One region of the Yersinia mollaretii ATCC 43969 genome, then DNA from elsewhere that is predicted to be linked to it. Evidence: predicted binding sites of a transcription regulator. Region 1 holds the regulator's gene; each other region holds the start of a gene.

Region 1 (4,486 bases):
TTCGATGAAGCCATAACCGCTAAAATACATGGCTTTAATGGTGCGCTGGACTATTATCGCCGATGTAGCGCCCTGCCGTTATTACCGCAGATTAAGATTCCACTGCTGATCATTCATGCCAAAGATGACCCCTTTATGACGGCTGAAGTCATTCCCAACCTCAATACATTGCCGAGCAATATTGATTATCAGTTAACCGAGCATGGCGGCCACGTCGGTTTTGTCGGCGGTTCACTGAAACACCCACAAATGTGGCTGGAACAACGTATTCCCGCCTGGCTTTCCCCCTATCTGGAGCAACAGTAATGATCATTCCTTGGCAACACGTCGACAGTGAAACGCTGGATAATCTGCTGGAAGCCTTCGTGCTGCGCGAGGGCACGGATTATGGCGAACATGAGCGCTCGCTGGCACAAAAAGTCGAGGATGTCCGCCGCCAGTTGGTGAGCGGTGATGCCGTTTTAGTCTGGTCGGAGTTACATGAAACTATCAATATTATGCCTCGGGGTTCATTCCGCGCCGATGCAGAAGAGCAGCCTTAATTCTCCTCTTGTCGCAAGAACATTTGATGAAAATCAAGGTGACAAGCTGAACACTTTGCCTTAAAAATAATCCGTATCGATTAACGAAAACAGGCCAATGCCGCCCCGGCCACTGAGAGACCCACTCCATGGAGTTACAGCTAATATGTCAACTAAACATCCGGTTATAGCCGTTACCGGCTCAAGTGGCGCAGGGACGACGACCACCAGTCTGGCATTCCGCAAAATATTTCAGCAGTTGAATATTCGCGCAGCAGAAATTGAAGGTGATAGCTTCCATCGCTATACCCGCCCCGAAATGGATGCCGCCATCCGTAAGGCGCGGGATCAAGGTAGACATATCAGCTATTTTGGCCCAGAAGCCAATGACTTTGGTCAGTTGGAGCAGAGTGCGTCGGAGTATGGCAAGCATGGCACGGGGCGCTCACGTAAGTACTTACACACTTATGATGAGGCGGTGCCTTATAACCAGATTCCGGGGACATTCACCCCGTGGGAGTCACTGCCAGAGCCTACCGATGTGCTGTTTTATGAGGGGCTGCACGGCGGTGTCGTGACCGAGCATCATGATGTGGCAAAGCATGTCGATTTATTGGTCGGCGTAGTGCCTATTGTCAATCTGGAGTGGATTCAAAAACTGGTGCGCGATACCGGCGAGCGCGGCCACTCCCGTGAAGCAGTGATGGACTCCGTGGTGCGATCTATGGACGATTATATTAACTACATTACGCCACAGTTTTCTCGCACCCATATTAACTTCCAGCGTGTGCCGACCGTCGATACTTCCAACCCCTTTGCGGCGAAAGCCATTCCCTCGCTGGATGAAAGTTTTGTTGTCATTCATTTCCGGGGTTTGGATCAGATCGACTTCCCCTACTTGCTGGCCATGCTGCAAGGGTCATTTATCTCCAATATCAACACATTGGTGGTGCCGGGTGGGAAGATGGGACTGGCGATGGAGCTGATTATGGCACCGCTAGTGCAGCAGTTATTGGAAGGGAAGAAGATCGGATAATCTCCTTCTTTCTTGGCATGGCAGCGGTCACGCCCCCGAATCACTGACGACAAGTTAGTGATTCGGGTGAGCGAACCTAGCTAACAACCCTGCAGCTTCAAGCACGAAGGGTTTAGGCGATTTCGCGGATTTCAAAACTATGAGTGATGGTCGCGGCTTTCCCTAACATCAGGGAAACTGAGCAATACTTCTCTGCGGATAACTCAACGGCACGCTCAACAATCTTGTCGGTGAGGCCCTTGCCGCTGACGATAAAATGCAAATTGATTTGCGTAAACAGGCGCGGTGCTTCTTCCCGGCGCTGAGAGGTTAAGGTGACCTCGCAATCGCGCACGTCGTTACGCCCTTTTTGCAGAATCGACACCACATCAATCGCGCTACAGCCACCCGCTGACATTAACAACATCTCCATTGGGCTAGGTGCTTTGTCGCCAGCATTTCCATCCATCAAAACTTGATGTCCTGACGCCGATTCACCCAAAAATGTCAGCCCCTCAACCCACTTTACACGTGCCTGCATAACACTCACTCCCAGTTAAATTTCCTGATCCAGACTACCCTTTCATTTAGAAACTGGCAATGTAACCCGATGTTCATCATGCTGAAGCGATACAACACAAGACACTGACCTCATCCTGTGCTACAAACAGAACCGAAAGTGTTGTTTCTAGAATTAAATAGGGTAGTGATCAATACTCAGTGAAGGGTTTCTATCCGGTACGTATATTGGCTATACCTTTCGGCAGTTGAGCAAATTAATATGCTATACCCAATAGATTCCAAAAAATGTCGGGTATAAAGAAAGTGTATTTTATAAGCACGCCGTACAGGGAACTCTGAGCCCTGTTAAGTTAGGCAGCGATAACAACAGAGGATAACAGCGAATGGTTCTCGGCAAGCCACAAACAGACCCGACTCTCGAATGGTTCCTGTCTCATTGCCATATCCACAAATATCCATCGAAAAGTACGCTAATTCACCAAGGTGAAAAGGCCGAAACGCTTTACTACATCGTGAAAGGCTCCGTTGCGGTGCTGATCAAAGATGAAGAAGGTAAAGAGATGATTCTCTCCTATTTAAACCAAGGGGATTTCATCGGCGAGCTTGGATTATTTGAAGAAGGCCAAGAACGTAGTGCCTGGGTTAGAGCAAAAACCGCCTGTGAAGTGGCTGAAATTTCTTACAAAAAATTCCGTCAGTTGATTCAGGTAAATCCAGATATCTTGATGCGCCTGTCTTCACAAATGGCGAACCGCCTTCAGATTACATCCGAGAAAGTGGGTAACCTCGCTTTCCTTGATGTCACTGGGCACATTGCACAAACGCTGCTTAATCTGGCAAAACAGCCTGATGCCATGACCCACCCAGATGGGATGCAGATTAAAATTACACGCCAGGAAATTGGTCAAATAGTGGGTTGCTCCCGCGAAACTGTGGGGCGGATACTCAAAATGCTGGAAGATCAAAATCTGATCTCCGCACACGGTAAAACGATTGTCGTTTACGGCACCCGTTAATTCCCTATAAACCGGTGCCGATACCCTCGGCATCGGTTTTCTCAATCTTTTGTGATCAATAAATTTCTGGGGCCTACATGAAGTGGCAACGGGTTATTTATCATCCTGAAGTAAACTACGCATTACGCCAAACATTGGTTCTCTGCCTTCCAGCCGCCTTGGGATTTGTCATAGGCGAGCTGCGACTTGGGCTGATGTTCTCCCTGATACCCGCGTGTTGCAATATTGCCTCGCTGGATACCCCACACCAACACTTCTTCCGACGGCTGATTATCGGTGGTGCGCTCTTTACACTGAGCAGTTTCCTGACCCAACAGCTGTTGCTGTGGCACATTCCCCTGCCGTGGATCATGCTCGGATTGGCACTGGTACTGGGTGTCAATGGCGCGATCAGCCCCCTCCATGGCCGCTTATTGCCTGCCGCGTTAATCGCCGCAATATTCAGCCTCAGCATGGTTGGCCGTGCACCTATCTGGCAAGCCCCCCTGTTGTGCGCCGTGGGGACACTCTGGTATGGCGTATTTAACTGGCTATGGTTCCGGTTATGCAAAGACCAGCCGATCCGCGAGCCCTTAAGTCAGCTCTATCATTTGCTGGCGGATTATTACGACACCAAATACACCCTATTCTCCCAGCATCTGCCGCCCGAAAAGAGTCTCCCCCCACTGCTCGATCGTCAACAGGGGATAATGGATAAGATTAATCAGCTTTATCAACAATTTAACTTAATCAATAATGCCACTAAAAAAGAGCAAAAGCGGCTACTGGGGCTGTTTCAGATGGCGCTCGACCTGCAAGAGCACATTACTGCGGCGCTGAATCAGCCGGAGAAAGTGCAAGAGTTGATGGAGCAGGGCCAATTCGAGGAGGTCATTCGCCGCAATACTCAGGTTATCTCGGCTCAGATACGCGTTATTGCCGATGATATTCTCTACCACCACCATGCTAAGACCAATTTTACCGCAGGTGATGCACTGATTGAGCTGGAAGAGATCGCCCAGCAGCACCCCGATAATCCTGTCGCGCAGTTTAGCTACTACCATGTCAGCCATATTGCCCAGTTGCTGAGCAACCGACGCCCGCTGTATGACCGCGAGTTGATGTCTAGTCAGCAACAGCAGCCGCTTTGGCCCGCCTTTGTCAGCTATCTGTCGTTTAACTCTGGAGCACTGCGCGATGCGGCACGACTGGGGGTGACGCTGGCCGCTGGCAGCTATATTGGGGCTTTGATGCAACTGCCAAAACCTTATTGGATCTTGCTCACCGTGATGCTGGTGACGCAAAACGGCTATAACGCCACCAAGGTGCGCATCCATCACCGCGCCCTTGGGACACTGTTCGGGCTAGTGTTGGCGGCGGGTTTGCTGCATTTGCAGATGCCAGAAGGGGCCACGCTGGGCATTATGTTGCTC
Region 2 (4,486 bases), 2.1 Mb from region 1:
GGCGCATCAGATCATCGTTTTCATACTGTACAGATGAAGTGTCGATAGAGACTTTAGCTGCGTATTTTTTGAAGTTCAGTGGCAATTTTTCAGACCACAGAATGGTCATGTTCGGCTCTGGAGACGGCCCCATGGTGTACAGGGTGTTCAGGAAGCGGAAGCTGGTTTTGGTCACCAGAGTACGGCCATCAACGCCCATACCGGCCAGAGACTCAGTTGCCCAGATTGGGTCACCAGAGAACAACTCATCATACTCAGGGGTACGCAGGAAGCGAACCATACGCAGTTTCATAACCAAATGGTCAATCAGTTCTTGCGCTTCGATTTCAGTCAGTTTGCCTGCTTTCATGTCACGTTCGATGTAAACGTCAAGGAAAGTAGAAACGCGACCGAAGGACATTGCAGCACCGTTTTGCGATTTAACCGCAGCCAGATAGCCGAAGTAAGTCCACTGTACTGCTTCGCGGGCATTGGTTGCTGGACCGGAGATATCGCAACCATATTTGGCTGCCATCTCTTTGATCTGAGCCAGAGCACGATGCTGTTCAGCAATCTCTTCGCGCAGCTGGATAGTCATTTCCAGATCTTTACCGTTTTCCAGATCATCCTGCAAAGAGTTGAACTGAGCCAGTTTGTCTTTCATCAGGTAGTCGATACCGTAAACGGCAACACGACGGTAGTCACCGATGATACGGCCACGGCCATAAGCATCTGGCAAACCAGTCAATACACCAGATTTACGGCAGTTCAGGATGTCTTTGGTGTAAACGTCAAACACACCTTGGTTGTGCGTTTTGCGGTAATCGGTGAAGACTTTTTTCAGTTGCGGGTCAAGTTCACGACCGTAAACTTTGCAAGAGCCTTCGACCATTTTAATGCCGCCGAATGGGATCAGGGCACGTTTTAATGGTTTTTCAGTCTGCAAACCGACGATGGTTTCCAGATCTTTGTTGATATAGCCAGCATCATGGGAAGTGATGGTCGCAACAACGTCGGTATCGAAATCAACTGGCGCATGAGTGCGGTTTTCCAGTTTGATGCCTTCCATCACTTGCGCCCACAGCTTGTCGGTCGCTTCGGTAGAGCCGGCAAGGAAGGATTCATCGCCTTCATAAGGGGTGTAGTTTTTCTGGATGAAGTCACGAACGTTTACTTCGTTCTGCCAGTCACCCTGTGTGAAGCCTTGCCATGCTTTGGCCAATTTTTCATTAAGTTCGGTCATAATGCATCTACCTTTTAATGTGAATTTGTTCGAAAACCGTGTGCGGCCACACTTAGTGTTGCTGGTCACCGCGCAGATAAATTACCCAGTAAGTCAAACCAACCAATAAACCGCCACCAATGATGTTGCCAATAGTGACTGGAATCAGGTTATCAATAACAAAGTTACTTACAGTTAGGTTAGCAAATTGCTCTGGTGCTGCTCCTATGGATTGCCAAAACTCAGGCGTCGCGAAGTTTTTAATCACAATACCCATAGGAATCATAAACATATTGGCGATGCTATGCTCAAAGCCGCTGGCGACAAACATGCCGACCGGTAGGATCATCGCGAACATTTTGTCCATTATGGTACGGCCGGAGTAACTCATCCAAACCGCTAGGCAAACCATTAAGTTAGCCAAAATCCCCAAACAGACGGCTTCAACAAAAGTATGGTGCAATTTGTGATCAGCGGTTTGCAGGACATTTAGCCCCCATTGACCATTTGCCACAGTATATTGGCCGGCGAACCAAATAAGCGCGACGAAGAACAGTGCCCCACACAGGTTCCCAACATAGACATTAACCCAGTTGCAACCCAGTTGACGCCACGTGATGCGGCCACTGGCTTTGGCGACAGTTGTTAATACGGTAGAGGTAAAAAGGTCACCGCCACATACCACAACTAACATTAGCCCCAAGGAGAAACAAATACCACCAACCAACTTGGCAAAGCCGAAAGGCACGCCTGCTGTACCGGTAGTTGCTGTAATATAAAAAACAAACGCAATTGAAATAAACACACCAGCAGTAATCGCTAAATAAAAAGTTTTCAGCGGATGCTTGGTGGCTTTATAGACACCGGCATCTTCAGCTACTTTAGCCATTGCCGCAGGTAATAATGCATCGAAGGGGTTGTCAGCTTTCACACTAACTCTCTTTTTAGGGTTAATAAAGCACAACGAGATACTAGCAAAGCAGTATAGCGTGAAAATTGATATGGATCATATTGCGCGAGTTTAGTTAGGGCTAAATCATTACAGAATGTGCGTGTAATTAGGTTAACATTATGATTTTAAAGGTGAAAAAATATTTTAAGATTTACAAATAATTTTGATTGGACTGTTTTGAAGCCGTAGAGAAGGTTAACTAAAAAGGGTGTTTGTAGTTATTTTTACCATTATTGATCATGAAAAATTAACTATTTATTCACCTCTCTGTCTACTTTATCTCTCGGTAAAATAATGTTTGCTTAATAGTGCTGCTTTTCCACAGAAGTGGCGCCAGAAAATAACGTTTTTTTATGACAAAAACAATTGCTCGGCTCTGCGAGGGATATTTATTTTCGCTAGGAATAATTGCAGCAATAAATAAGCGGGGATCTTAAGATAGCCTCTCCCGTCGATGACTCATTGATCAGCGGGAGAGGCAAAGGGTTTACTCGCCTTTAGCCCAGTAGCGGCGTTTGGCGGTTTGCAGCTTGGCATAGGCACAGAGTAGTGCCTGATGTGCAGGTAACGCTTTCAGATCTTCGTCAACACTGAACAGGCCGTTGAAGCGCTCTTCACCCGCTAATGCTGCTGAAGCCGCCTCGACAGCTTCTTGACCATACATCTTCACAAATGCGCTGTGATATTGCATCGGTTCACGATCTGGCTCTTGAGTCAGCAACAGCAGGGTTTGCAGGCAACGGTAATAATTTGCTTGTTTTGCCGTGAAGACAGAAGAGTTAAAATCTTGCGTCCATTCCAGCCAAATCAGCCCTTGCTCCAAGTCGCCGCCCGCTAATGCCAGCATGGATTTCAGCTCTCCTACGCGCAGGGTATACCAGCCATTATCTTTACCAGTGGCGATACCCAGCAGTTCGCGCACACGGGCGAAGTCGTCCAATCCTTCATCATCCAGTTGTTGGATGAGTTCCAAATACTGTGCTGGCTGCCAATCACTGTCTGGCAGGGCCAACAAGGTATCACGCAGATGCACACCCATGGTGTTGTTTGCCATCAGCAGATCTTCGGCTGGATAGATATCAGACATCCCCGGCACCAGAATACGGCAGGCGTAAACACCTAAATGCTCGTAGTCAGCGATATACACTTCAGCATCTTCCTGATTGAAGATGGCCATCAAGGTGGCGAACTCCTCTTCAGTGCTGCCTTTAAAGCTCCAGTCGACAAACGGATAGTCGGCATCCTCTTTAAACATATCCCAACTGATTAAGCCGCTTGAATCGATAAAGTGGGTTTCTAGATTGGTGTGCTCAGCCACCTCTTCGTCATCAAATGTTGGTGCGGTAAACACATCCAGATCTTTCAGGCTCCGGCCTTGCAATAACTCCGTCACGGTACGTTCCAGTGCGACACCAAAGTCTGGATGCGCGCCGAACGAAGCAAAACAGGTGCCGTTTGAGGGGTTAAACAACACCACACAGATAACGGGGTATGCGCCGCCTAAAGAAGCATCGTAAGAGAGGATCGGGAAACCTTCCTCTTCCAGTTTGGCGATAGCTTCCACCACGCCCGGATAGCGATTTAACACCTCTGCTGGGATCTCTGGCAAACTGATGGATTCCGCGATAATACGGTTTTTCACATAACGTTCAAAGACTTCTGACAGCGCCTGTACGCGGGCTTCGTTCGCGGTATTGCCCGCAGACATGCCGTTTGAAACATACAGATTGCCAATAATATTCATTGGAATATAGATAGTTTCTAAATCTGACTGGCGGGTAAAGGGCAGTGAGCAGATACCGCGCTTGGTATTACCTGACTGCAAATCCACCAGATCACTGGCGACCAACTCCTGTTCTGGATCGTAAAACGCCAGCAGACGCTCATCCAAAATACCTTCCGGCAGCAGATCATCCTCAGGGATCAGGAACCATTTCTCATTCGGATAGTGAACGAAATCGCCCTCGGCAATCGCTTTGCCCAGATAGAAATCCGCGAAGAAATAGTTAGTGGATAAACGCTCGAAATATTCACCCAAGGCCGAAGCCAGTGCCGCTTTTTTACTGGCACCTTTGCCGTTAGTAAAGCACAGCGGGCAGTCGCGGTCGCGGATGTGTACCGACCAAACGTGAGGAACCGGGTTGAGCCAAGAGGCTTCTTCGATATTAAAACCGAGGTCAGTCAGTTTTTGCTGAAAACCGGAGATGGAGTCTTCCAGCGCGGCATCTTTGCCGGGAATAAAGGTTTGGGTCATTGTCGTCACTTTTTGGCGGTACTAAAAACGCGCGATCATACGGGGTTTTGGTTAATAGCTCCACGTATTCCTAAAGCGC
Region 3 (4,486 bases), 1.3 Mb from region 1:
GCGCCGTTTGAATAAGCGGGTTAAGTCTGAGTTAATTGCGCTGGATACCAAGAGTTGGCTGATGTCAGCTTGCATTAGTTCTGCTTTATTGGTGGCTTTTTTACTTTCCTGGAGTATGGAAGGTACTCGATATGAACATTTGATTGTTTATACCGACCCCACTGTTTTGGCACTGTTAACTCTGATACTGATACCTGTTCCGATAAAAACGGTGATTGCAGCAGTGCGTGAAGTATTACAAATGACGCCAGATACATTAGATACCTCGATGGAGAATTTAATGGATAAGCTGATGGCGAAATACAATTTTGTTGATTACTCACATTACGCCACGCGTATTGGCCGAGGCTTATTTGTTGAAATTCATGTTGTTATACCGCCTGAAATGGAAAACAGTGGCGTGCCTTATTTTGACAAAATACGTGATGAAATATCCCATGCGATTGGTGAATCAGGCCCCCATCGCTGGTTAACTATCTCCTTTACCCGTGATGCTAAATGGTTGTAACACAATGCAATAAACCAAAATGTGGTTTTAAATTAACTCACGAGGGTCATTATTGTTATGGATAAGATGATTGCTAAGCGCCAGATAAAACTTAACCCTATTGATACCCCATCAAGATTTAACGCTGTCTCTAAGGTCGCGATTAGCGATAGCACCATTGCTGCTCGGAAAGCCAAAATCATCAGCAATATGGTCCGGGCTGATATCGATTATCTATTCATTTATGCCGATAAAGAGCATGGTGGCAACTTTGAGTATCTGGCTGGATTTATTCCCCGATTTGAAGAGGCGGCGATGGTGTTACATACCTCAGGGGAAATTTATCTATTGCTGGGTAACGAGAATTTAAAATTATCTCACTATGCACGAGTGAAGAATGTCGGGGTTCATGTTCCCTATTTTTCTCTGCCAAATCAGCCGATGGAAAACAGCAAAACAGTGGCTGAATTGTTGGCGGACACCGGCATTCAAAGGGCTAAAAAAGTGGGCGTCGTCGGGTGGAAACTCTTTACCAGCAAACAGGACGATAATAGTCAGCTGTTTGATATTCCCTATTTTATTCTGGAGGCGATTAAGCAATCTGTTTCACCTAGCACGGCGGTTATTAATGCCACCGCACTCTTTATTGGCAGCGATACGGCTGCCAGAGTAATCAATAATGCTAATGAACTAGCACATTATGAATATGGAGCGAATCTGGCCTCTAATTGTATTCTTAATGCGCTGGCTGCCGTCGATATTGGTAAAACAGAAAAACAACTGGGCAGTTATCTGGCTGATGAAGGGCAACCCAATACAGTCGTCATGATTGCCGCGACGGGCGCTCGTTTTGAACAGGCTAATTTGTATCCCGGTGATAAAGTGGTTCAACTTGGCGATAAGATATCGCTGACCACTGGATTTAAAGGGGGGCTGAGTAGCAGAACGGGCTATGCTGTCCATCAGGCAGATGAACTGCCTTTGGCGGAAAGAGATTATCTCGATAGGGTTGCTATCCCTTATTACACCACCGTCGTGGCTTGGCTGGAAAATATTCGTATTGGCATGTTAGGCAAAGAGATGTATTCGCTCGTTGAGGCGGTATCCCCTAAATCACAATATCACTGGTCGTTAAATCCCGGTCATTTAGTGGCTGATGAAGAGTGGTTGTGTTCCCCTATTTATAGTGGTTCTGAAGAGAGAATCAGCAGTGGCATGTTATTCCAAATCGATATTATCCCTTCAGTAAAAGGTTATGCTGGTGTGAGCGCGGAGGAGTGTATTGCACTGGCAGATCAACAGTTACGCCTCGATCTGGCGACCCATTACCCAGAGGTTTGGCAAAGAATAGAGCATCGGCGTCACTATATTAGTCATGTGCTGAATATACGCCTTAGCGAAGAGGTGTTACCGATGTCGAATTCAGTGGGCTATTTACGGCCTTTCTTGCTGGATAAGCAGCGCGCATTGCAATGTTGCGATAAGGCATAGCACTGATAGTTTAGGTGTCTCGCTAGTTAATATAAGGGGCGATTTCGCCTCTTTTTACGTTCTCTAGCGCCGCTGTAATCTCCGCTTAAATCTCCGTTCACTTGCAGAATTGCTCCCTTGCTGAGATTTCGTGCAAAACTGGAGGCGATACTCTCGCCATCTTGTGGCATAATGCGCGCCGAATCACATTTTCTATAATTCTTGAATATCCCTATTCAGAAATCCAATCGAGAGCGAGCTCTGTGCTAAGTACTAACAATATCACCATGCAATTCGGCAGCAAGCCGCTGTTTGAAAACATTTCAGTAAAATTCGGTGGCGGTAATCGCTATGGCCTGATCGGCGCTAATGGTTGTGGTAAATCCACATTCATGAAAATCCTTGGTGGTGATCTGGCACCTAGCGGCGGTAACGTATTCCTTGACCCGAATGAGCGTCTGGGTAAATTGCGTCAGGACCAATTCGCTTTTGAAAACAACACAGTGCTGGACACCGTTATTATGGGTCACGGCGAATTGTGGGAAGTAAAAGAAGAACGCGACCGCATTTACGCCATGCCTGAAATGAGTGAAGCAGACGGCTACAAAGTGGCTGATCTGGAAGTTGCCTATGGTGAAATGGATGGTTACAGCGCAGAAGCCCGTGCCGGTGAATTGCTGCTCGGTGTGGGTATTCCGGTTGAACAACATTATGGTTTGATGAGCGAAATCGCTCCCGGCTTTAAATTGCGTGTGCTGTTGGCGCAGGCCCTCTTCTCAGACCCGGAAATTCTGTTACTCGACGAACCTACCAACAACTTGGATATCGATACTATCCGCTGGTTGGAACAAGTTCTGAACGAACGTAGCAGCACCATGATCATTATCTCCCATGACCGTCACTTCCTGAACATGGTGTGTACCCACATGGCGGATCTGGATTACGGCGAACTGCGTGTTTATCCGGGTAACTATGACGAATACATGACGGCTGCGACTCAAGCTCGTGATCGTCTGCTCTCTGATAACGCTAAGAAAAAAGCCCAGATCTCTGAGCTGCAATCTTTCGTTAGCCGCTTCAGTGCCAACGCCTCGAAATCTAAACAGGCAACTTCGCGCGCCCGTCAGATTGATAAAATTCAGCTTGATGAAGTGAAAGCCTCTAGCCGCCAGAACCCGTTTATCCGCTTTGATCAGGATAAAAAGTTGTTCCGTAATGCGCTGGAAGTTGAACTGTTGACCAAAGGTTTTGATAGCGGTCCTCTGTTTAAAAAGCTGGATCTGCGCCTGGAAGTGGGTGAGAAAGTGGCTATCCTCGGGCCGAACGGTATCGGTAAATCGACTTTGCTGAAAACGCTGGTAGGGGATTACGAACCCGATTCTGGCACCGTGAAATGGTCTGAAAACAGCAGACTCGGTTATTACGCGCAGGATCATGCCAGCGATTTTGAGATCGAACTGACAGTATTTGACTGGATGAGCCAGTGGAAACAGGAAAAAGACGACGAGCAGGCTGTGCGCAGTGTGCTGGGCCGTTTGCTGTTTAGTCAGGACGACATCAAGAAGAAAGTCGGGGTCTTGTCGGGTGGTGAGAAAGGGCGGATGTTGTTTGGTAAGCTGATGATGCAGCGTCCTAACATTCTGGTGATGGATGAGCCAACCAACCATTTGGATATGGAATCAATCGAAGCGCTTAACATGGCATTGGAAATGTACGAAGGCACATTAATCTTCGTTTCCCATGACCGTGAATTCGTTAGTTCATTGGCGACCCGCGTGATTGAAATGACACCTAGCAAGCTGATTGACTTTACCGGTAACTACGAAGATTATCTGCGTAGCCAAGGTATTCAGTCCTGATTATTTGACGGTGTATCGATAAGAGAGCTGATGCATTGCATCAGCTTTTTTTATGCCCTGAAACCCGCTAAACCTTGCTGCAAACCTCACAATGGGCATCTTTTGTCAGTGTTAAACTGCGAAATTCTGCCGTCATGGCGTCATACATCAATATCCGGCCCGAGACCACTTTCCCATAATCTGTCAGTAATTTTATGGCTTCCATCGCCTGCAAGTTACCAATAATTCCCACCAATGGGGCCATCACCCCAGCTTCAACACAGGTGAGCGCGTTATTGCCGAACAGCCGACTAAGGCAGCGATAACAGGGCTGATCCTCCTGATAGGTAAAGACAGTGACTTGCCCCTCCATCCGAATCGCCGCCCCTGAAACCAGCGGTTTACGCTGGGCATGGCACAGACGGTTCAATTGTTCTCGGCTGGCGACATTATCGGTGCAATCCAACACCAAGTGGTGCCCAGCAATGGTGGCCGCGAGTTGATCGTCATCTAGCTGACCATCAATGGTTTTCAGTGACAGATATGGGGTCATCTCTGACAGTGTGAGTGCGGCAGAGGCGACTTTAGACATCCCGATGCGGTTGTCGCGATGCAGAATTTGCCGCTGCAAGTTGGAGAGAGAAACGGTATCAAAATCCAGCAGTGTAAGATGGCCCACCCCTGCCACTGC

Evidence for each region. Region 1 encodes CRP, which controls carbon source genes, mostly activating them, when cyclic AMP is high. Its sites were predicted from a motif close to ATGTGANNNNNNTCACAT; they were not measured.
Region 2: focA (formate transporter FocA) is a predicted target of CRP. The motif match lies at 2,196-2,213, and genes of this name have one in related genera.
Region 3: HRD69_RS12685 (ABC-F family ATPase) is a predicted target of CRP. The motif match lies at 2,150-2,167, and genes of this name have one in related genera.

The regions. Positions count from the first base shown of each region.
Region 1 is NZ_CP054043.1:1,537,122-1,541,607, reverse strand. It holds gene HRD69_RS06725 (hydrolase) at 1-306, shown strand, start outside; gene HRD69_RS06720 (YheU family protein) at 306-542, shown strand; gene HRD69_RS06715 (phosphoribulokinase) at 688-1,557, shown strand; gene HRD69_RS06710 (OsmC family protein) at 1,670-2,077, opposite strand; gene crp (cAMP-activated global transcriptional regulator CRP) at 2,442-3,074, shown strand; gene HRD69_RS06700 (YccS/YhfK family putative transporter) at 3,152-4,486, shown strand, end outside.
Region 2 is NZ_CP054043.1:4,044,051-4,048,536, reverse strand. It holds gene pflB (formate C-acetyltransferase) at 1-1,222, opposite strand, end outside; gene focA (formate transporter FocA) at 1,275-2,132, opposite strand; gene ycaO (30S ribosomal protein S12 methylthiotransferase accessory factor YcaO) at 2,641-4,407, opposite strand.
Region 3 is NZ_CP054043.1:2,875,158-2,879,643, forward strand. It holds gene HRD69_RS12675 (cation diffusion facilitator family transporter) at 1-508, shown strand, start outside; gene HRD69_RS12680 (M24 family metallopeptidase) at 566-1,978, shown strand; gene HRD69_RS12685 (ABC-F family ATPase) at 2,221-3,816, shown strand; gene moeB (molybdopterin-synthase adenylyltransferase MoeB) at 3,884-4,486, opposite strand, start outside.